One region of the Paracandidimonas lactea genome, then DNA from elsewhere that is predicted to be linked to it. Evidence: predicted binding sites of a transcription regulator. Region 1 holds the regulator's gene; each other region holds the start of a gene.
What was found. Region 1 encodes LexA, which represses DNA repair genes until DNA is damaged. Its sites were predicted from a motif close to ACTGTATNNNNATACAGT; they were not measured.

Region 1 (5,246 bases):
CGAGGCGACTGTGGTGCGCAACTACATCGATACGCTCATCGGCCTGCCGTGGCGCAAGAAGAGCCGCATCAACAACTCCATTTCCAATGCCGAGCAAGTATTGGACGCGGATCATTACGGCCTTGAAAAGGTCAAGGAACGCATCGTCGAATACCTGGCCGTGCAGCAACGTGTCGACAAGCTGAAAGCGCCTATTTTGTGTCTGGTTGGCCCTCCGGGCGTTGGCAAGACGTCGCTGGGCCAGTCTATTGCCCGTGCCACAAACCGCAAGTTCGTGCGCATGGCGCTGGGCGGCGTGCGCGATGAGGCCGAGATCCGTGGCCACCGCCGCACCTATATCGGTTCCATGCCGGGCAAGATACTGCAGAACATGTCCAAGGTTGCAGTGCGCAATCCGCTGTTCCTGCTCGACGAAATCGACAAGATCGGTGCGGATTTCCGCGGCGATCCCTCGTCGGCCCTGCTTGAGGTGCTTGATCCCGAACAGAACCACACCTTTCAGGATCACTACATCGAGGTCGACTTCGACCTGTCCGATGTCATGTTCGTGGCAACCAGCAACACGCTGAACATTCCGCCGGCCCTGCTGGACCGCATGGAGGTTATTCGCCTCTCGGGTTATACCGAAGACGAGAAGGTTCATATCGCTTTTGACCACCTGCTGCCCAAGCTCATGAAGAACAACGGCGTACTGGAAGGCGAGCTCGAGATCCAGGAACCGGCCATCCGCGACATCGTGCGTTATTACACCCGCGAAGCGGGGGTGCGCGCGCTCGAACGCGAGATCAGCAAAATCTGCCGCAAGGTTGTCAAGCAGCAGTTGGGCAAAAATGTTGCCGCGGGCAAGGGGCCCAAGGCGGCGCCGGCGCAGGTTGCCGAGCAAGTGGTGGTGACCGCTGAGAACCTCAACGACTTTCTGGGCGTGCGTCGCTACAGCTTCGGTCATGCCGAGAAAGAAAACAAGATCGGTCAGGTAACAGGCCTGGCCTGGACGGAGGTTGGCGGCGATCTGCTCACCATCGAAGTTGCCGATATGCCCGGTAAGGGTGTCGTGCTGCGCACCGGCTCGCTGGGCGATGTCATGAAAGAGTCCGTCGAGGCGGCCCGCACGGTGGTACGTGCGCGTGCGCAGAAGTGGGGCATCCCCAACACGGCATTCGAAAAGCGCGACTTGCACGTGCACTTCCCCGAGGGCGCCACACCTAAAGACGGCCCTTCGGCGGGTATCGCCATCACCACCGCCATGGTGTCCGCGCTTACCGGCATACCCGTGCGGGCCGATGTGGCCATGACCGGCGAGATCACCCTGCGCGGTGAAGTACTGGGTATTGGCGGCCTGAAGGAAAAGCTGCTGGCTGCGCACCGCGGTGGCATCAAGACAGTGATGATCCCGGAAGAAAACGTGAAGGATCTCGCCGAGATCCCGGATAACGTCAAGAACCACCTTGAGATCATCCCTGTACGCTGGATCGACCGCGTGCTCGAAGTGGCGTTGCAGAACATGCCCACGCCCCTGTCAGACGAAGAGGTTGCGCGCCTGGCCGCCGAAGCGGTGGCCACCGCCAAGCCTGGATCGGGCGACAACGCCGACGGCCTGCGTCATTGATGCAGTTGCCGGCAACCGGGAGGTACGTATGTCCCGGTTGCCGCGCTGACGCCACGCGTTGGTCTGGTAAACCGAGCGGTTAAACAAAAAAGGCTGGGCTCTGTACTGAACAAGCGCAGCCTTTTTTGTTTGTGTTTGATGTGCCGACGATAGCGACAGTGAAAGGTGTGTTTGTGCTCGCCGTCGTATTGCGGCGTGGTGCCCAGGCCTTAATGCAAAGGTGTACTGCGAATCAGGCCTACTGCGATGCCTTCGAGGGTGAAGTCGTCGTCGGGGGTGACGATAATCGGTTGGAAATCGGGGTTTTCGGGTAGGAGTTCGATGCGCTGGCCGGAGCGGGAAAAGCGCTTGACGGTGACGTCGTCGCCGATGCGTGCGACGACGATTTGGCCATTGCGAGCTTCGGGGGCCTTGCGCACGGCGAGCAGGTCGCCGTCGAGGATGCCGACGTCGCGCATGCTGGCGCCGCGCACGCGCAGGAGGTAATCGGGCGTTTGGGTGAACAGGGCGGGCTCGATGCCGACTTCGCGTTCGACGTGCTCCGCCGCAAGAATGGGGTTGCCGGCGGCTACGCGGCCAACGATGGGAATGAGCAGTTGCCCCGCACCGGGCAGCGCCTCGGGTGCGACGGCTGGGTGGGAGGCACCAGCCAGGCCCAGCAGGCGAATGCCGCGGGAGGCGCCTGCGGTGAGCTCGATGGCACCCTTGCGGGCCAGAGCCTTGAGGTGGTCTTCGGCCGCATTGGCGGACCTGAAGCCGAGCGCGCGGGCGATTTCGGCCCGGGTAGGAGGGAAGCCGGTACGGGAGATTTCGCTGCGGATGAGATCGAGGATCTGCTGCTGGCGAGCGGTGAGTTTGATGGCCATGACTACCCTGACTGTATTTATATACAGGTAGGGATTCTGCAGCAATTCGGGGAAAAGATCAAGGCTGCGCCGTGGCCGGCGCGGATGGCGCGGCCACGGCGAGCAACGGTTGTGCTTACAGCACTGCCGCGATGGACTTGGCGACGTAGTCGATGTTGCGGCTGTTGAGCGCGGCGACGCAGATGCGGCCGCTGGCCACAGCGTATACGCCGTGTTCGTCGCGCAGTCGGTCGACCTGCTGCGACGTGAGACCGGAGTACGAGAACATGCCACGCTGGGCTAGCACGAAGCTGAAGTCTTGCTGCACACCGTTGGCCTTGAGTTTTTCGACCAGTTGCGCACGCATGGTGCGGATACGGTCGCGCATGCCGGCCAGTTCTTGTGTCCATGAGGCAAAGAGCTCAGGCGTATTCAGCACCGACGACACTACCATGCCGCCATGGGTGGGCGGGTTGGAGTAGTTGGTGCGGATGACGCGCTTGAGCTGGCTGAGCACGCGGACGGACTCTTCGCGTGAGGAGCAGATGAGCGTGAGGGCGCCGACGCGTTCGCCGTATAGCGAAAAGGACTTGGAGAACGAAGAACTGACCAGCATGGTGACATCGCGCTGAGCGAACATACGAACCACGGCGGCGTCTTCTTCCAGGCCGTCGCCGAAGCCCTGGTAGGCGATATCGAGGAAGGGAACCAGATTGTGTTCACGCACGACATCGGCGATTTGTTCCCACTGAGCGAAGGTGGGATCGACACCGGTGGGGTTATGGCAGCACGCATGGAGCACAACAATGGTTTTCGCGGGCAGTGCGCGCAGGGCGGCCAGCATGCCGTCGAAATCCAGACCGTGGGTGGCCGCGTTGTAGTAGGGGTAGGTTTCGACAGTGAAACCAGCGGCCTCGAACAGCGCGCGGTGGTTTTCCCAACTGGGGTTGCTGATCACGACCTTGGAAGCGGGCAGCAGGCGCTTGAGGAAATCGGCGCCGATCTTGAGTGCGCCGGTGCCCCCCAGGCTCTGGGCTGTCAGGACGCGGCCGGACGACAGCAGGGGAGAATCCTTGCCCAGCAGCAATGTTTGTGCGCCGGTGTTGTAGCCAGGGATGCCTTCGATGGGCAGGTAGCCGCGCGCTGCATGGGCGGCGACGCGGGCTTCTTCTGCCTTGCGTACCGCGGCCAGCAGGGGGATACGGCCTTCGTCATCGTAGTACACGCCAACGCCGAGGTTCACCTTGTTGGAACGGGTGTCGGCGTTATATTGTTCGTTGAGGCCGAGAATCGGGTCGCGCGGTGCGAGTTCGACGGAATCGAAAAGGGTTGTCATGGCTTGGATGTGGGCTGAGAGTGGGAGAGAGGCAATGCGGGCCGGCCGAAGCCGGGTTGTTTATCTGCACAATGCGCGAGCCATGCTGCCGCCGGTGAAGCATCGAGCGGCGCGCCAGCCCTTGCTGCGCAAGCTTGAAGTAATTTTTTTCAATAATGTGATAATAAGGGGTTTACCCTTACAGTGTCCAGTGTTACAGGTTCAGGCATGAACGCACCCGCACCCGGTTTCATCGAATACCCGGACAGCCCTTTCAAGCTGTACCAACCCTATCCGCCCGCGGGCGATCAGCCGGGCGCGATTGATGCTCTGGTCGAGGGGCTCAACGATGGCCTGATGTATCAGACGTTGCTGGGCGTCACGGGTTCTGGCAAGACCTATACCATGGCCAATGTGATTGCGCGCTGCGGGCGTCCGGCGCTCGTGCTGGCACCCAACAAGACGCTGGCCGCGCAGTTGTATGCCGAGATGCGCGAGTTCTTCCCGCGCAACGCAGTGGAATACTTCGTGTCGTACTACGATTATTACCAGCCCGAGGCCTACGTCCCGACGCGTGATTTGTTCATCGAGAAAGACTCGTCCATCAACGAGCATATCGAGCAGATGCGGCTGTCTGCCACCAAAAGTCTGCTGGAACGGCCGGACACGGTGATCGTCGGCACGGTGTCCTGCATATACGGAATCGGCAATCCGGGCGACTACCACGCCATGGTGCTTACCTTGCGCACGGGCGACCGCATCCCCCGCCAGGAACTCCTGGGCAGGCTGGTTGCCATGCAATACGAGCGCAACGATGTAGAGTTTGCCCGCGGGCATTTTCGTGCCCGTGGCGAGGTCGTCGACGTATTCCCCGCAGAACATGCCGAGTTGGCGCTGCGCATCACCATGTTCGACGACGAAATCGAATCGCTGGATATGTTCGATCCCCTTACCGGCAAGGTGCGGCACGCCGTGCCCCGCTTTACTGTGTTCCCTAGTTCGCATTATGTGACCCCGCGCGAAACCGTACTGCGGGCGATCGAAACGATCAAACAGGAACTGCGCGAGCGCCTTGCCCAGTTGGTGGCCGACAACAAGTTGGTCGAGGCCCAGCGCCTGGAGCAGCGCACCCGTTTTGATCTCGAGATGCTGCAGGAGTTGGGCTTTTGTAAGGGCATCGAAAACTATTCGCGGCATTTGTCGGGTGCGGCGCCGGGCGAGCCGCCGCCCACGCTGATCGACTATCTGCCCGCCAATGCCCTGATGTTTATCGATGAAAGCCATGTCACCATGGGGCAGTTGAGCGCCATGTACCGGGGCGACCGTTCGCGCAAATCCACACTGGTGCAATTTGGGTTCCGCCTGCCTTCGGCCATGGATAACCGGCCGCTGCAGCTTGAAGAATTCGAGCATCGGATGCGTCAATGTATATTTGTCTCCGCGACACCGGCCGCCTATGAAAAGGAGCACACCGACAATG
Region 2 (5,246 bases), 320 kb from region 1:
GGCACGGTCACGCCCATACTTGCCGTAGATGTATTGGATGATTTCTTCGCGCCGCTGATGCTCGAAATCCACATCGATATCGGGTGGCTCTTTGCGAGCATGGCTGATAAAGCGTGCGAACAGCGTGTTGCCGCTTTCCGGATCGACCTCGGTGATGTGCAAACAGTAGCACACTGCGGAATTCGCGGCTGAGCCTCGACCCTGGCACAGTATGCCGCGCGAACGCGCGAATTGAACAATGTCATAGACGGTGAGAAAGTAAGGCTCATAGGCCAGACTGGCAATAATGGCCAATTCGCTTTCGATCTGGCTGCGCACCTTGGCGCTGATGCCGCCTGGGTAGCGCAGTTTCGCGCCCGCGTAGGTTTCCTGGCGCAGATAAGCGGCCGGTGTCATGCCGTCGGGTACGATTTCGCGCGGATACTGGTAGCGTATGTCTTTTAGGTCAAAGGTGCAGCGCTCGCTGATAGCCAGTGTCTGGGCCAGTGCGCGAGCAGGATAGAGATTGGCCAGGCGCACCCGGCTGCGCAGGTGGTGCTCGGCATTGGGCTTGAGTGCATAGCCACATTGCGCCACCGGCCGCTTCAGACGTATGGCGGCCAACACATCGTGCAGGGGTTGGCGTGAACGCGCATGCATTTCGGCCTGCCCCAGCGCAACGACTTCCAGGGCGTGATTGGCAGCGGCTTTTTCCAGTGTGGCCTGGTGACGGGCATCGGCGTGGCCATGATGCAGGGCAAGGCCCAGCCACAGGCGCGCAGGAAATACGGACTTGAGCCGGGCGAGCTGTTCATCCAGCAACGGCGGCGCGATGTCATGCGCAGGACGCAGGATGGCCAGGCAATCCGGCAGTTGGCGCAGGTGTGCATAGCCTGCGGGCGGCTCGGCAATGTCGTGCAGGCCTAAGGTATAGCAGCCTTTCCCGCTGCGTCGCCGCGCCAGGGTGATGAGTTCGGACAGGTCACCATAGCCGTTGGTATTGCAGGCCAGAATGATCACATGCATGCCGTCGAGTTCGAAGCGGCTGCCCACGATGAGCTTGATGCCTTGTTGTTCGGCTTCAGTGTAGGCGCGCACGACCCCGGCCAGCGAGCACTCATCGCACAGCGCCAGCGCCTGGTAGCCAAGCCTGGCCGCTTGTTCGACGAGTTGTGCGGGGCAGGAGGCGCCGCGCAGAAAAGAAAAATTGGACAGGCAATCCAGCTCGGCATAGCCGGACAGTGCGGTAGTGTGCATGGCAGCCCCTTAGCCGAACAGGCCGTGCAGAAACCAGCCCTGCGGCGGCTTGCCGCGCAGGCGGTAGACCCAATAGCGGGCGCCTTGGCTATCCTGGGCTACGAAGTAATCGCGTTGGGCATGGCCGGTACTGCTCCACCAGCCGCTTTCCATGCGCTCCGGGCCCAGAATCAGCCGTAATGGCGCGCCCTGGTGCATGGGGCGGTTATTGCGGGTATTGAGCGGCTCCGGAGGGTCCAGCAGCCAGCATGGCCGGGCATGTGTTGGCAATTGTGGTGGTGGGGCGATGGCAGCCCCTTCCAGGCCGCCATCGGGCTCGGTGCCCAGAGGCAGCCATAGGTTGGCCTGCTCAGGCCGGTAATCGGCAACAGGCACGCTGCGCCGCAGGCGCGCCGGGCCCAACCGGGCGCGCAACAGATCGAGCAGGCGGTGCTCTTGGCGCTGCCACTGGGCGGGTTCGGGCAGCAGGCTGGTATTAGCCGGGGGCCGTTCGGCTGGATGATGCGCGCTCAGTGCGATGCCCACGACGGGCGCGGGCAGGCTCAGCGTCTGGACTTGCTCGCGCAGCACTGCAGCAAAATCATCGGGCGCCCAGGCGTTTTCGGATAAACGCAGGGCGAAGCGGGTAGGTGGGCGCGCATGGCGGCCTTTTTCGTGGTCGAGCGTGAAATCCAACTGACCCACAGCCAGTTGCCGAGCCTGCAGCCAGCCGCAGAGCTGTTCGATGAGCCGTAGCGCAACGGCCAGCACACCGCCCGTGTGTTCGATATGCTCGACCAGGTCGTAACGTTGGCTGAAACAGGGTGGTGGTTCGAACCAGTCGAAACACTGCACAGAGAGACCGTAGGCGGCGTCAGCATCTCGCATGAGTGCCGGCGCGCTGCGCTGCTGCAAGGCAGCGCGAGGCAGGCCACGCAACTGGCCCAGTGTGCGGCAGCCTATGCCTTCAAGCCAGTCGGCATAGGGCTGCGCCGCAGGCAGGGCATGGGCTGGCAGGGTGTCGAGCAGGCGGGCCAGGCGCGTCATGGACAGCGCACGCCGCCCGGCGGGGTGCTGGCGGGACAGCAGCCAGGCGCCTAGAGCAGTGGGCGCCATGCCCAATTGGGCGCGCATGCCCAACCTGGCAAGTGTGGCGCGGACGCGGTGGCACAGTTGAACCGGCCCGCCGAAGAGGATAAGGCTGGCCCGCACCTCCATCAGTACGGCATGTTCGCGAAAGAACGTCACATTGGGCGTGTATTGCAGCATGCCCAGAGCCAGGGCGCGCAGATGGCGTTCGCGGGCCGAGGGGTCGTCAGGCGCGAGCTGGATGCCGGGGGCTAGGCTGCGCGCAGCCCCTGCACTCATGCCAGACGATACGCCCCGGGCCTGCGCAGCGGGTGTGCAGGTATGGATGCGGTCGCGCACCAGCACGGCTGCCGCTTGCTCAGCCGACCAGTTCGGAAAACTGACGTCCAGGCTGTGCGTGCAGAGGTAAAGACTGATCCAGAGCTGCATGATGGAGAACAGGGGCGGTGGAAGCCGCCCGCGCCGGATACAAGGCCAGTGAGATGGTGACGGCGCAGGCCGGCCCCGGCCGTTTCAGGATACGGATGTCCAGGCCGTGCGCGGCAGGGGCCAGCGCCAGGCGTAGAGGGGCTGCGCTGGCCTGCTCGGCCGCCGTGGGCGGGCGTGCCATGATGAACAGCGTGTCGCTTTGCCGGGCGGCCAGATGCAGCCGGCGCAGTGCGGCGGGGCGCAGGGGGCCCGCCCAGCAAAGCAGGGCGGCGCCGGCATTGTGGCGCAGGATCTGTTCGGCGGCCCAGAGTGTGTCGGCCATGCTGGCGGGCGTGATCCATATAATCTGGCGGCCTCCCAGCCCCCAGTTGGACCAACAGTGGAAATATGGTGTGCAAGGAGGGGCGAGCAGGTAAATACCCCGTTCGCCAGGCAGGCGGGCCAGGGCAGGCTGCAGCAGGGAAAGCTCACCCTGGCCCGGCCGGTCGGGGAGCAGTTCGACCAATGAGCCCAGAGGCCAGCCAGCGCTGGGCAATTGCTTGTCGAGTGCGCCAAAACCCGTGCTCACTGCCGCCCCAGGCGGGCGCGCCAACTGGCTGCCTCGCCACAAAGCGGGGTGGATGCGCTCGGGGTGCCGGAGTGCGGCCGGCGAATGAACAGGAGCGGTCTGGGCCATGGAAGCGAGACGTGAATCGTGGAATCGAAACAGATAAATCGTGGCAGATGGACAGGCAAAGCCGCGGCGAACGAAGACGGCAAGCGGGGCCGCATCAGATTGGCCGGCGCAGATGCGTCAGGGATTGTGGCAACTGAGCCAAGGTATCCGTCTTTCAAAAAACTGTATGAATACACAGTATAAAGCTTTATAAAAATTTTGCCCAACTGCACTGTGCTCATTCGACCGACTGCGCGCATTCGATACAGTCTATACAGGCGTGGTTGGCTCTATTTCCATCTTGGCTTGCCACTGCATTCGCCCGAAGAAGCCCCGGCGTGCAGGGCGCTTCAGCGTACAATTTCCTTATTGATTTCAGACTTGATTTAGCGTTTTCCGGAGGCGCCCACCCATGGGGATGTTTGAAAAGCCGGGGTTGCCGCAGCCCTACGTATTTGTGCCACGCAGCGGTAAGCCGCAGTTGTTGTTTGTGCTGCTGCACGGCGAAGACGCCACGCCGCGTCAGTTGTTTCCACTGGCCGACGCCATCAAGCAGGCCTTTCCTGCCTCAATGGTGGTATTGCCTTATGCCTTCGAAAACCGCGCCTGCCCGGGCGCGGGCCAAGTAGCGGATGCTTACTTCTGGGTCGATCCGGTAGAGCTGCACGCGGGCAATCAGGCCGAGCGCATGCAAAAAGCCGTGGCCTCGCTGATCGCTGAAGTGCGTGCCATCCAGCAGGCCTATGGCCTGAGCGGCCAGCAAACCGCGCTGGCCGGGTTCTCGCAGGGTGCCACATTGGCGCTTGAGGCCGTGCACGAACGCAATGATCTGGCTGGCCGTGTCCTGGCCTTTTCAGGTGCTTATACCCGTTTGCCCGAACACGTTCCGCCTGCCACAGTGCTGCATTTCTTTCATGGCGCGCAAGACGACGTGATATCTGTGCGTGAAATCGAAGCCAGCCTCAAACATTTGGGCGAGCTGCAAGCCGATGCGACGCTGGACATCGCATCGGGGGTGGGGCACACGCTCCACGAGGCACTGGTCAACCAGGCTGTGGTGCGGCTGCAAACCTGCGTGCCCCTGCGCAGTTGGGAAGCTGCCTTCGCTTCGCTGGACGAAGCCCAGCACCAAGAAGGCCAAAGCAGAAGCCCCGGCCCTGGTGACACCTTGCATTGACCAAGGCAGGCTACATGGGGCCGCTGGCGGGCAGTTTCCAGGTGAACTTGATATCGGTCGTGCCGCTTGCCTTGATCACCACTTTTTGCGACTGTGTCTGGCCCTCGTAGGTTGCAAAAACCTTGTAGCTGCCAGGCTGCAGGCGCGCCAGGAAATACGGGCCATCCGAGGTTACGTTCAGTACGGGCTGGTCCTGGATGTCGCGGATCACCACTTGCACATCCGCGGCATAGGGCGAACTGCTGCTGCCTTCGGCATGGGTGGCAAAAGTAAGCGCCAAGGCATATTGCGATTTGGCTTGCCTGAATGCCGTGGATTCATCCTGGCCAAAGCCGCCGGATACATAAACAATGCCGTTCTGGTTTTGCGTGGGCGGCAGTTGCGCCTGGGCGGCCCCCAAGGCAAGCAGGCTCGCCAACGCGGTAGCCGCAAAAGAGATGCGATTCATGGTGTGCTCCGTGCCCAATATGAAGGTGCTGGTTGATCAGACCTGGTTGGTTGGGCTGTTGTTGATTGTTCCGTGCCAGCTGGAAACGCAAAGGCTGGATGGAGTTCAGCATATCGTATGCCGCGTGTAGCGCGTGCCGGGCACTCCTGGACGAGTGTATGCCACTTGCTGCAAGTGCAAGCACGGGAGCCTCAAGGGCTGCGCCGCTATGCATCCTATGCCCGTACGGCCTG
Region 3 (5,246 bases), on a different contig from region 1:
CGTCCCGCCCGCGCAATTGCACGCCGCCCCGCAAAGCGCGGCACCGGCCAAAGTGCCGGTGCGTATCTGGGGGGCCGACACACTCGGCGCCGATGAAGGCGACGCACCCGCACAATGGCTGTCCCAATTTTTAGGCACACGCTGCCGCTTGCTGCGGGTACACCCCGACGCGCACCGCGTGGCCAGCCCGGGGCGCGTGCAGGCTTGGCGGGAACAATACGGCGATCGGGCGCCGGCGCTGGCGGATGAGCATGTGTTTGCCTTTGCCGACGGTTATCCTTATCTGGTCACCAACCAGGCCTCACTGGCCGAACTCAACCGCCGGCTGGCGGCCCAAGGTGCGCCCGTGGTCGACATGGCGCGCTTTCGGCCCAATATCGTGGTGGCTGGGCTGGCAGCCTACGAAGAAGACTATCTGTGCGGCATGCGCAGCGGGGCGCTGTCGCTGGCGATCGTCAAAGCCTGCGCTCGCTGCAGCATCCCCAATATCGATCCTGTCACCGCCATACCATCGCCTGAAACCGGGCTGGTGCTGGCGCAGCACCGCCAGTTTGCCGAGGGGGTGATGTTTGGGGTGAACGCGGTGGCGGCCTGCCCGGTGGGCGGCGCCGTGCTGCGCACGGGCGATGCACTAGAGCCTGAATACACGGTTTGACGGCGTGCGCCGCCAGCAGCCACACCTACACCCGGCGCACGCTGCGCCCAAAGTATCGCTCCAGCCGGCCCTGCACCTGCTCCAGCACCAGGCTCATCACCCAATAGATGCCGGCCGCGGCCATGTACAGCGGTAGCGGCTGAAAAGTAGTGGCGATCACATCCTTGGTCGCCAACAGCAGCTCCGTTACGGTAATAACGGACACCAGCGAGGTGTCCTTGATCAAGCTGATGAGCGAATTGCTCATCGCCGGCACCGCAAGCCTGAAGGCCTGCGGCAACACCACGTAGTGCAGGTTCTGCCAATAACTGAAGCCCAGGCTGTAGCCGGCATGCCACTGTCCGGTCGAAATACCCAGAATGGCGCCGCGCAGGCTCTCGGAGATATACGCGCCGGCGTTCAGGCTGAGTGCCAGAATGCCGGCCGTAAGCGGCGTGAACGAGATGCCGATGCTGGGCAGGCCGTAATACACAATGAAAACCTGCACCAGCAGCGGCGTGCCGCGCATCATGCTCACGTACACGCGCGCGGGGATTTGCGTCCATTTGCTGGGCACGATGCGGGCGACCGCCAGCAATATGCCCACCAGCAGGCCGCCCACCATAGCCGAAAATGCAAAGATCAATGTATAACCCGCCCCCTTGAGCAGCACAGGGGCGGCCAGCGTCAACAATTCTGACAGGTTCATTGATTATTCCGGCTTGCGTACTTTGCTGACGTCAATGCCGAACCATTTATTGGAGATCTTGGCGAATTCGCCATCGGCGAATGCATCTTCCAACGCTTTGTCGATGGCCTGTTTGAATGCCGGGTTCCCTTTGCGGAACGGGATGCCATTGAACTGCGGCTCGCCCACGACGGCGCCACCCTTGATGGGCACGTTTGAGGTCTTGACCAGATACGCCGTCATCAGCACATCATTGAGCGCGGCATCGACGCGCCCGTTAACCAGGTCGGACAGATACTCAGGTGCGCCGGGGTAGCTCTTTACCGTCACGCCTGGCTGCGACTTGGCCAAGGCCTCGTAGTTGCTGCCCTGCGAAACGCCGAGTGTCTTGCCCTTCAGGTCGGCAAAGCTTTTGTAGCCGCTGTCGTCCTTGGCGCGCAGAATCAGCTGCGGGCTGGACGCCACATAAGGGATGGAAAAATCAAAGGCGCGCTCCCGCTCGGGCGTTATGCCCACTTGGTTGACGATCACATCGAACTTGCCCGAACCCAGGCCGGCAAGGATAGCGCTCCATTCGGTCTTGACAAACTGGGCCTTCACACCCAAGCGGCGCGCAATCATGTCAGCCACGTCGATGTCGAAACCCTCGAGTTGACCGGTTTTGGCATTCACATAATTGAAGGGCGGGTACGTGCCCTCCACCCCCACAATCAAGCTGCCGCGCGATTTCACCGTATCGAGCAGGTCGGCGGCCTGCGCCACGCCACCCGCCAGCAACGAACCGGCCACCGCACCCGCCGCCAGCAGGCTGCGCACAAAGGTAGAAAATTTCATGAGATCTTCCAGTCTGGAAACAAGGAGCCGGGCAGACGCCCGGGCCTGGCAGCGTCACTGCACTCAGTGTGCATCGCGCGGCCGTTATATGGATGCTAGCAAGCAATTGATTTTTTTATAACTACAGGTTGATTAGTATCTTATGCCTGGCGCTTATTTGATCATGCGCCACACATTGAATCCCGCCCGCTGGCCGCCTGACAAGCAAGGATGCGGATTCGGCGGCCGTTGCGGCTGCAGCAATTGGCGGGCCTGGCGTTGGCAAACCCTTTCTTAATGCTGACCTTCCTAATACAGGCTGAGCTGGACGGGCGCCGGGTGGCCGGGATCATCCTGCGTCAGGCCGCTGGCACGCACACCGAACAACCGAATGCGGCGATCCAGTACCACGCGCTTGAGGCACTGGCCCGCGGCGCGATGGATGGCCTGGGCATCGCGCACGGGCACCGGCAGCGTGAGATCGCGGGTGACGGTGCGGAAATCGTCGAAGCGCAGCTTGATGCCCACCGTACAGGCCCCATAGCCTTTGCGCGCAAGGTCACCCTCCAGCTGTTCACACAGGCGCAGGAATATGGCTGACAACTCGGCCCTGTCATGGCGCACGTGCAGATCACGCTCGAACGTGGTTTCACGGCTGATGGACTTGGGCTCGGAATACGTGCGCACCGGGCGCTCATCAATGCCATGGGCAACGTCCACCAGCCAGCGTGCGTAGCTAAGGCCAAAGTGCTGTTGCAGCCAGTCGGGCTGCGCCTGCGCCAGGTCGGCAATCGTATGCACGCCCAAAGCCTTGAGCCGCGCGGTGGCCTTGGGGCCGATGCCATTCACCTTGCCCACGTCCAAAGGCCAGATCCGCCGCTCCAGATCACCCGGACCGATGATGGTGATGCCATCCGGCTTGTCCAGTTCGGACGCCAGCTTGGACAGCAGTTTATTGGGCGATATACCAATCGAACACGACAGGCCCGTGGCCTCGCGCACAGCATCCTTGAGGCGCTGCGCGAGCGGCAGCGAGGCCTCAGGGTGATCGGTCAGGTCTATATAGATTTCGTCGATGCCGCGATCCTCGATGGCGGGCGCTATGCCCGCTACCGCCGCCTTGAACAGGCGCGAATAGTGGCGATACGTAGTGAAGTCGGTCGGCAGCAGGACGGCCTGGGGCGCCAACTGGGCCGCCTTCATCATGCCCATGGCCGAGAACACACCAAGCGCGCGCGCCTCATAGGTTGAAGTGGTGACAACGCCTCGGCCCGTATAGTGCCGCAGCACCGAGAATTCGCGCGTGCCATCGGGCAATATGCGTGGCTGATGCCGCGCGCCGCCGCCGATCACCACCGGGATTCCGCGCAGCTCGGGGTAGCGCAGCAGTTCCACCGACGCATAGAACGCATCCATATCCAGGTGCGCAATGCGGCGCGCCTCGGGTGCTTGCGGTATGGCGTCCTCGTTCATGGGTTCATACGGCGGTGGTGCCAAGCCTGGCACACCGCATCGGCGTTGGGAATCCGGCTTGTGATTGGGGTTGCGGCACATGGCCGCAGGCAGGTGGCGGCCCGCCTGCGCAACTGCGCCTGTATACATGCACAGCATTATAAGTCGCCCCCATGTGCCACACCACGCTCCACAAATGGCACGACTTTGGCGCATGGATGGGTCGCACCTCTACTACGGCGCACCATTGCGGCGCCCGCAGGGGCCATCCAGGCGAAGCATAGTTGGCACAGCTTTTGCGTTATCCATCCTGGAAACTTAGCAAGGATGGACGAAATGAATCGCAAAGATACGCCAGACGCTTGCGCGGCACCCGCCATAACGGCGTCTCACACTGGCCACGGCCACAACGCCAGCCGTCGCAAGCTGCTGCGCGGTGCGGCGCAACTGGCTAGCGGCGCCGGGCTGATGTCATTGCTGGACCCTTGGACCCGTGCTGCCGTCTGGGCGGCGGGCAGCGACGCGCCTGAGCAGACCACGGTGAAGATCGGCTTCATCCCCCTTACCGACTGCGCATCAGTGGTAATGGCCTCACTCAAGGGCTTCGACAAGAAGCATGGGGTCACAATCGTGCCGTCCAAGGAAGCCTCCTGGGCCGCCGTGCGCGAGAAGCTGACCAACGGCGACCTGGATTTCTCTCATGCGCTGTACGGCATGATCTACGGCACGCACCTCGGTCTGGCGGGCACGCAAAAGGATATGGCGGTCTTGATGAGCCTGAATCAGAACGGGCAGGCCATTTCATTGTCCAATCGATTGCACGAGGCGGGCGTCACCGATGGCGCGACCCTGCGCAAGCGCATGACGGCGGCTCCGCGCGCCTACACCTTTGCGCATACCTTTCCCACCGGTACACACGCCATGTGGCTGTACTACTGGCTCGCTGCCCATGACATCGATCCGGCCACTACGCGCAACGTCACAATCCCGCCGCCGCAAATGGTTGCCAACATACGCATCGGCAACATGGATGGCTTCTGTGTAGGCGAGCCCTGGAATGCGCGCGCCATCCGCGACAAGCTCGGCTTCACCACCACTACCTCGCAGGACATCTGGGCGGATCACCCCGAGAAAGTGCTGGCCACACGCGCCGAGTTCGTCGACCACAACCCCAACACGGCCCGGGCCGTCACTGCGGCGATCCTGGAGGCCAGCCGCTGGATCGACAGCTCGCCAGGGAATGTGCGCGAAACCGCCCGTGCCATTGCCGCCAAGGCCTACGTGAATACCGATGCCAGCTTGATAGAAGGACGCATGCTGGGGGAATACGAGAATGGCCTGGGAAAGAAATGGAAAGACGCACATGCCATGCGTTTTTACGGCGAGGGCGCGGTCAACTTTCCGTATCTGAGCGACGGCATGTGGTTTCTCACGCAACACAAGCGCTGGGGCCTGCTCACGGCGCACCCTGATTATGCGGGTGTCGCCAGGCAGATCAACCGCCTCGATCTGTACCGAGACGCAGCCAATGCATCCGGCACTATGCTGCCGGCCGGCGAAATGCGGTCCAGCGTGCTGATGGATGGGTCGAGGTGGGATGGCAACGACCCGGTCGCTTATGCCGACCACTTCAAGATCAAGACACGTTGAGGAGGTATA
Region 4 (5,246 bases), on a different contig from region 1:
ATGATCGCCTGCCGGGGCGCAATGACCTCTCGCGTACCGACACGGCCTGGAGCCCGCGCGCGGGCCTGGTATGGCAGCCAGATGATGCGCAATCGTACTATCTGTCGTGGAGCCGTTCATTCCAGCCTTCGGGCGAGGCGTTCTCGGTGGCCGCCAACAATGCCGACCTGGGGCCCGAAACCACCACCAACACCGAAGTGGGCGCCAAGTATGACTTCTGGGGCGGCCGCGCAAGCGCAACCGTGTCGCTGTTCCGGCTGGAGCGCAAAGACATCAAGACCACTGACCCGGCCAACCCCACCCGGCTGGTGCCGATCGGCAAGCAACGCACCGATGGCCTGGAGCTGACCTTCTCGGGCGACCTGACCCGGGGTTGGAAAGTGCTGGCCGGCTATGCCTACCTGGATGCCCGCGTCATCGATTCGATCGGACGTGATGCCGGGCAGGATATCGAAGGCAAGCGCGCCACGCTGACACCGCGGCACAGTGGCAACCTGTGGTTGACCAAAGATTTTGCAAACGGTTTTGGCGCGGGCGGCGGCGTGAACCTGATCGGTGCGCGCTTCGCAAACCCAGGCAACACTGTGACGCTGCCGGGCTACATAACTGCCGATATTGCCGGCTGGTATCGCAACAAAAACGTCGAGGTGCAGCTCAACCTGAACAATGTCTTCGACACCGGCTACTACGTATCGGGCCATGGCACTAGCCCCAACCTGAATCTGCCTGGCGCGCCGCGCAACGTCATGCTGACGCTGCGCTATCGGATGTAAGGGGTAAGCGCGGCTTACCTGGAAACATCGCCAGTTCTATCGAAGGGCGCGTATTCGATAGGCACCCACGCATAGCCCTGCTGCTCTTTGCGTAAATGGCCCAGGCCTGGAAAGGGCAGGTGGGCGCCCGCCACCATCCAGCCTTGCGACGCGGCTTCCCTGAAGACCCGCGTGCGCGTGGTGATGGCGCTGGCCTGATTGGTGTCGAACTCTATCGATACCTCGGGGTGTCGAAACTGTACCGCATGCGCGTGCACAATGTCGCCCCAGATCAGCAGGGTCGCACCTTCCGATTGCAGCAGGTACGAGGTGTGACCCGGTGTGTGGCCATGTGTGGCCACGGCGTTCAGCCCTGGCACAACTTCGCCGCCGTCGAAGGTCTTGAATTTGCCCGCATCCACATAGGGTGCCACCGCTTTGCGCGCCATGTCGAAATACACGCGGGCGTCTTGCGGCGCGGCGGCAGCCACTTCAGGGCTCAACCAGTAGTCGCTGTCCGCGTTTGGCGCCCACATCGTGGCGTTGGGGTAGGCCGCAGCGCCGTCAGCGTTGATGGCGCCGCACACGTGATCGGGATGCAGGTGTGTCAGCACCACGTCGCTGATATCGCTAGGTTGGTATCCCGCAGCCTGGATGTTCTCGCCGATATGCCCAAGTGTGGCGCCAAGGCAGGACGAGGCGCCGGTATCGATCAGGATCAGCCTGTTACCTGTTTGCACGAGGTAACCATTGACGGCGGTTTGCACGCCGCCGTCATCCCGGCGCTGGAACATGCGTGCGATCAGCGTCTGGATGTCTTTCGTCTGTAAGCCATGCAGCATGGCCGGATTGACGCCAATGTAGCCATCATAAAGCGCGGTGACTGTAACGGCGCCGACTTGTTGCCGGTAGTAGCCGGGTACCTGCGTGGCGTGCGGCGCGCCGACTGACGTGGGTGCGGCGGGCGGGGTGGCTGCGGTGGCCAGAGGGGCGGTGGTACAGGCAATGCCCAGTGCGGCATGCGGCAGGATGGAGCGCAGTATGCGGCGCAGGGATGACATCATGGCGGTCTCCGGGGGATAGTGAACGCGAACACTGTATCAGGGGCTGCCGCATCATGGGAACCATTGCCGCACGAATCAGCCCTGGGCAGGGGTGGTTGCGCGGCGCGCTCATACCTGCATGAGAGGCCAGGCGCGAACCATGCCCGCAGGGGGATGAGCAGTCGCTGCCGGTTGGGTGATCGTGGTGTGGGCGCCTTTCATATATACTGTTTATTTGATCAGTATTTGGTGGCCATTATGAACCTGGCGCCGCTCAAGGGCCGAGGCAGCCTCAGTAATCGGTCCTCGCGATTCGACACCCATACCCGCGAAGCCGTGGACGACGGCTGGCCCGTTGAACCCGACGACAGCAGCGGCGCGCCGGGCCGTCCGCCCACTACGGTCACCAGCGAACTGGCGCGCGGCATCATCTCGCACAACGACTCCCCCGATATCCCCTTCGATCAGTCGGTCAACGTCTATCGGGGCTGCGAGCACGGCTGCATTTATTGTTATGCACGGCCCAGCCACGCCTATCTGAATCTTTCGCCGGGGCTGGATTTCGAAACCAAGTTGTTCGCCAAAACCAATGCGGCCCAGGTTCTGCGCGCATCGCTCTCCCGGCCCGCCTACCAGCCGCAGGTGATTGCCATGGGCACCAATACCGACCCATACCAACCCATCGAGCGGCGCTTGCGCCTGACGGCTGAGGTGCTCGATGTGCTCGAGGCTTTCGGTCATCCATTCACCATCACCACCAAATCGGCCGCAGTGACACGCGATCTTGATTTGCTTGCGCGGATGGCGCGGCGCAGGCTAGTACGTGTGTTCATGTCCATTGGCACGCTGGACAGGCATATCGCCCGTACCCTCGAGCCGCGCGCCAGTACGCCCATGGCGCGCATGGAGGCCGTGCGCGCCCTGAGTCAGGCGGGTGTGCCCACGGGGGTGTTGGTCTCGCCCCTCATCCCCGCCTTGAGCGACCACGATCTCGAAACTATTGTCTCGCTGGCTGGGCAGGCGGGGGCGCTTGATGCGCATTACACCGTGCTGCGGCTGCCGCGCGAAGTGGCCGGCCTGTTCGAAGAGTGGCTGCAGGCGCACTATCCACTCAAAGCAGCGCACGTCATGAACCTCTTGCGCGAGATGCGGGGAGGCAAAGTCTACGATGCCAACTTTGCTACACGCATGCGCGGCACGGGCATTTACGCCGACCTGCTGCGTCAGCGTTTTCGCCGCGCCTGCGCCCGCGCGGGGCTGAACGAGCGCCGCATTGATCTCGACCTCAGCCAGTTCCATCGCCCGGCGCCCGCCAGCCCCCAGCTGGATTTGTTCTGATTGTGCAGGCGCGGCTGCGTCGGCGTGGCGCCCTGCCCGGGCAGCAGCATAGGTTTCCCCTATTAGCGCCATGAAGATTAATCATTATCCTGTATTATTGGTAATAGCTATCATTTACTTATAGCTAATAAAGACCGGATATTGTCATGATGCTACTCGCCCAGAAAACCAGCCAGGTCGCCCTTCATATGTCGGTCGCGTTCGTCGTCATGTATGTGTTCACCGGCTCGATGGCCATGGGCGGCGTGGCAGCCGTGGTTGAGCCTGTCTGCAATGTATTGCTGCTGCCCTTGCATGATCGACTCTGGGGCAGGGTGCGCGCGCGCTACAAGCACAGCGCCTATACTACCCCTGCTGTCGGGTGATCACTTTGGGCATCCTGTTGGTGCTCACGTCCTACCACGCCTTATGAACTGCCGCCCTAACTGCGCCGCGTGCTGCATTGCGCCGTCGATATCCAGCCCCATCCCCGGCATGCCCCAGGGCAAGCCGGCCGGGGTTCGCTGCGTGCAGCTCGACGAGGCCAACCGGTGCCGGCTGTTCGGCAGCCCTTTACGGCCCGCCGTTTGTGGCTCGCTGCAGCCTGCGCTCGAGATGTGCGGCAGCAGCACCGAACATGCCTTGCGGTGGCTGGGATGGATGGAGGCGCAAACGTCGCCCGTCGCGCCGTCGAATCAGGCAGCGTAGGCCGTCCGGCAATAGCTGGCAGCGAGAGGCGCGTGTTTCCGAACGCGCTGCGCGCTTCGATTCTTCAACGCAAACGCGTTATCCTTGCCGGTATGGCGTCGGTCGAGGGCCTTGTCACGGGCTGTCAGGCCAGCGATTGTTATTGATCGTCCGGCCTGCCCGGCCATCTGCCGTTCTTTATCTCAAGGAGCTGCATCATGATTGAAATCGTCATCGATACCCGTAAGCATGATCTGGGCGGCGGGTTTGAGGTGGGGCGGGTGTTGCCGTTCCGGCAGCGGCGCATGGTGGGGCCGTTCATCTTCTTTGACCGCATGGGGCCACAAGCCCTCGCAGGGCCGGTGCCGGGCAAGCTTGACGTGCGGCCGCATCCGCATATTGGGCTGTCGACAGTCACCTATCTTTTTTCGGGCAGCATGACGCACCGCGACAGCCTGGGTGTAGAGCAAGTCATAGAACCGGGGGCGCTCAATTGGATGACGGCCGGTGCGGGTATCAGCCATTCCGAGCGCTTCGATCCGATGCGCGAGCAAGGCGGGCAGTTTGACGGCATACAGGCCTGGGTAGCCGTGCCTGAAACACATGAAGAAGACGCGGCGGCGTTCGATCATTATGGGGCGGGCGAACTTCCCATCCTGGAAGAAGACGGCTTGCGTATGCGGCTGATCGCGGGCAACGCCTTCGGGGTGGCCAGTCCGGCCAAAGTGCATTCGCCATTGTTTTATCTAGATGCGGAAGTGGCGGCGGGCGCGCGCGTGGCCTTGCCCGACGGGCATGCGGAGCGTGCGGTGTATGTGGCCCAGGGCGGGATCGAGGTAGCAGGGCAGCGTTATCTGCCTGGACAGATGGTCGTATTTGGCCCGGGTGATGTTCCCTGTATCAAGGCGGTGCAGGCATCGCGCCTGATGCTGCTGGGTGGCGAGCCGCTGGGCCCGCGCCATATCTGGTGGAATTTCGTGTCCTCGCGCAAGGAGCGCATCGAGCAGGCCAAAGCCGACTGGCAGGCGGGGCGAATTGCGCTGCCCCCCATGGACAATAAAGAGTTCATCCCCTTGCCCGACACCCCGTCCGCCCACCCCAAAAATGCGGTGGCATAACACACTGTTTTAGGCCCGAAGCGTGGATTGGCATAAAATAAATTACTTCAACTCAGAGAGAATCCATGTTTCCGCAACGACTTACCGAAGGCTATCAATCATTTCTTGAAGGACGTCTGGCACAGGAGCGTGAGCGATACGAAGAGTTGGCGGAAAAGGGGCAGCACCCCGAAATCATGATCATCGGCTGCGGCGATTCACGCGTTGCGCCGGAAACGATTTTTGATGCCGGCCCGGGCGAAATGTTCGTCATCCGCAATATCGCCAACATCGTTCCACCCTGTGAAGCAGACGTTGTTGAATCCTTCCACGGCACCAGTGCGGCTATC

Region 2: a site for LexA is predicted at 3,571-3,588, ahead of imuA (translesion DNA synthesis-associated protein ImuA). Genes of this name have one in related genera too.
Region 3: a site for LexA is predicted at 3,727-3,744, ahead of dinB (DNA polymerase IV). Genes of this name have one in related genera too.
Region 4: a site for LexA is predicted at 2,022-2,039, ahead of LOL23_RS05425 (PA0069 family radical SAM protein). Genes of this name have one in related genera too.

What each region holds. Positions count from the first base shown of each region.
Region 1 covers NZ_JAJJOZ010000001.1:712,017-717,262, reverse strand. Annotated here, with positions in the region: gene lon (endopeptidase La) at 1-1,606, shown strand, start outside; gene lexA (transcriptional repressor LexA) at 1,816-2,472, opposite strand; gene LOL23_RS03330 (amino acid aminotransferase) at 2,588-3,787, opposite strand; gene uvrB (excinuclease ABC subunit UvrB) at 3,995-5,246, shown strand, end outside.
Region 2 covers NZ_JAJJOZ010000001.1:388,750-393,995, forward strand. Annotated here, with positions in the region: gene LOL23_RS01835 (error-prone DNA polymerase) at 1-1,236, opposite strand, end outside; gene LOL23_RS01840 (Y-family DNA polymerase) at 1,246-2,733, opposite strand; gene imuA (translesion DNA synthesis-associated protein ImuA) at 2,663-3,409, opposite strand; gene ypfH (esterase) at 3,801-4,565, shown strand; gene LOL23_RS01855 (carboxypeptidase-like regulatory domain-containing protein) at 4,576-5,013, opposite strand.
Region 3 covers NZ_JAJJOZ010000009.1:163,970-169,215, forward strand. Annotated here, with positions in the region: gene LOL23_RS15870 (MOSC domain-containing protein) at 1-655, shown strand, start outside; gene LOL23_RS15875 (amino acid ABC transporter permease) at 681-1,343, opposite strand; gene LOL23_RS15880 (transporter substrate-binding domain-containing protein) at 1,347-2,156, opposite strand; gene dinB (DNA polymerase IV) at 2,445-3,608, opposite strand; gene LOL23_RS15890 (CmpA/NrtA family ABC transporter substrate-binding protein) at 3,915-5,237, shown strand.
Region 4 covers NZ_JAJJOZ010000002.1:319,675-324,920, forward strand. Annotated here, with positions in the region: gene LOL23_RS05415 (TonB-dependent receptor) at 1-773, shown strand, start outside; gene LOL23_RS05420 (MBL fold metallo-hydrolase) at 788-1,816, opposite strand; gene LOL23_RS05425 (PA0069 family radical SAM protein) at 2,054-3,133, shown strand; gene LOL23_RS05430 (DUF2061 domain-containing protein) at 3,280-3,498, shown strand; gene LOL23_RS05435 (YkgJ family cysteine cluster protein) at 3,542-3,820, shown strand; gene LOL23_RS05440 (pirin family protein) at 4,018-4,917, shown strand; gene LOL23_RS05445 (carbonic anhydrase) at 4,983-5,246, shown strand, end outside.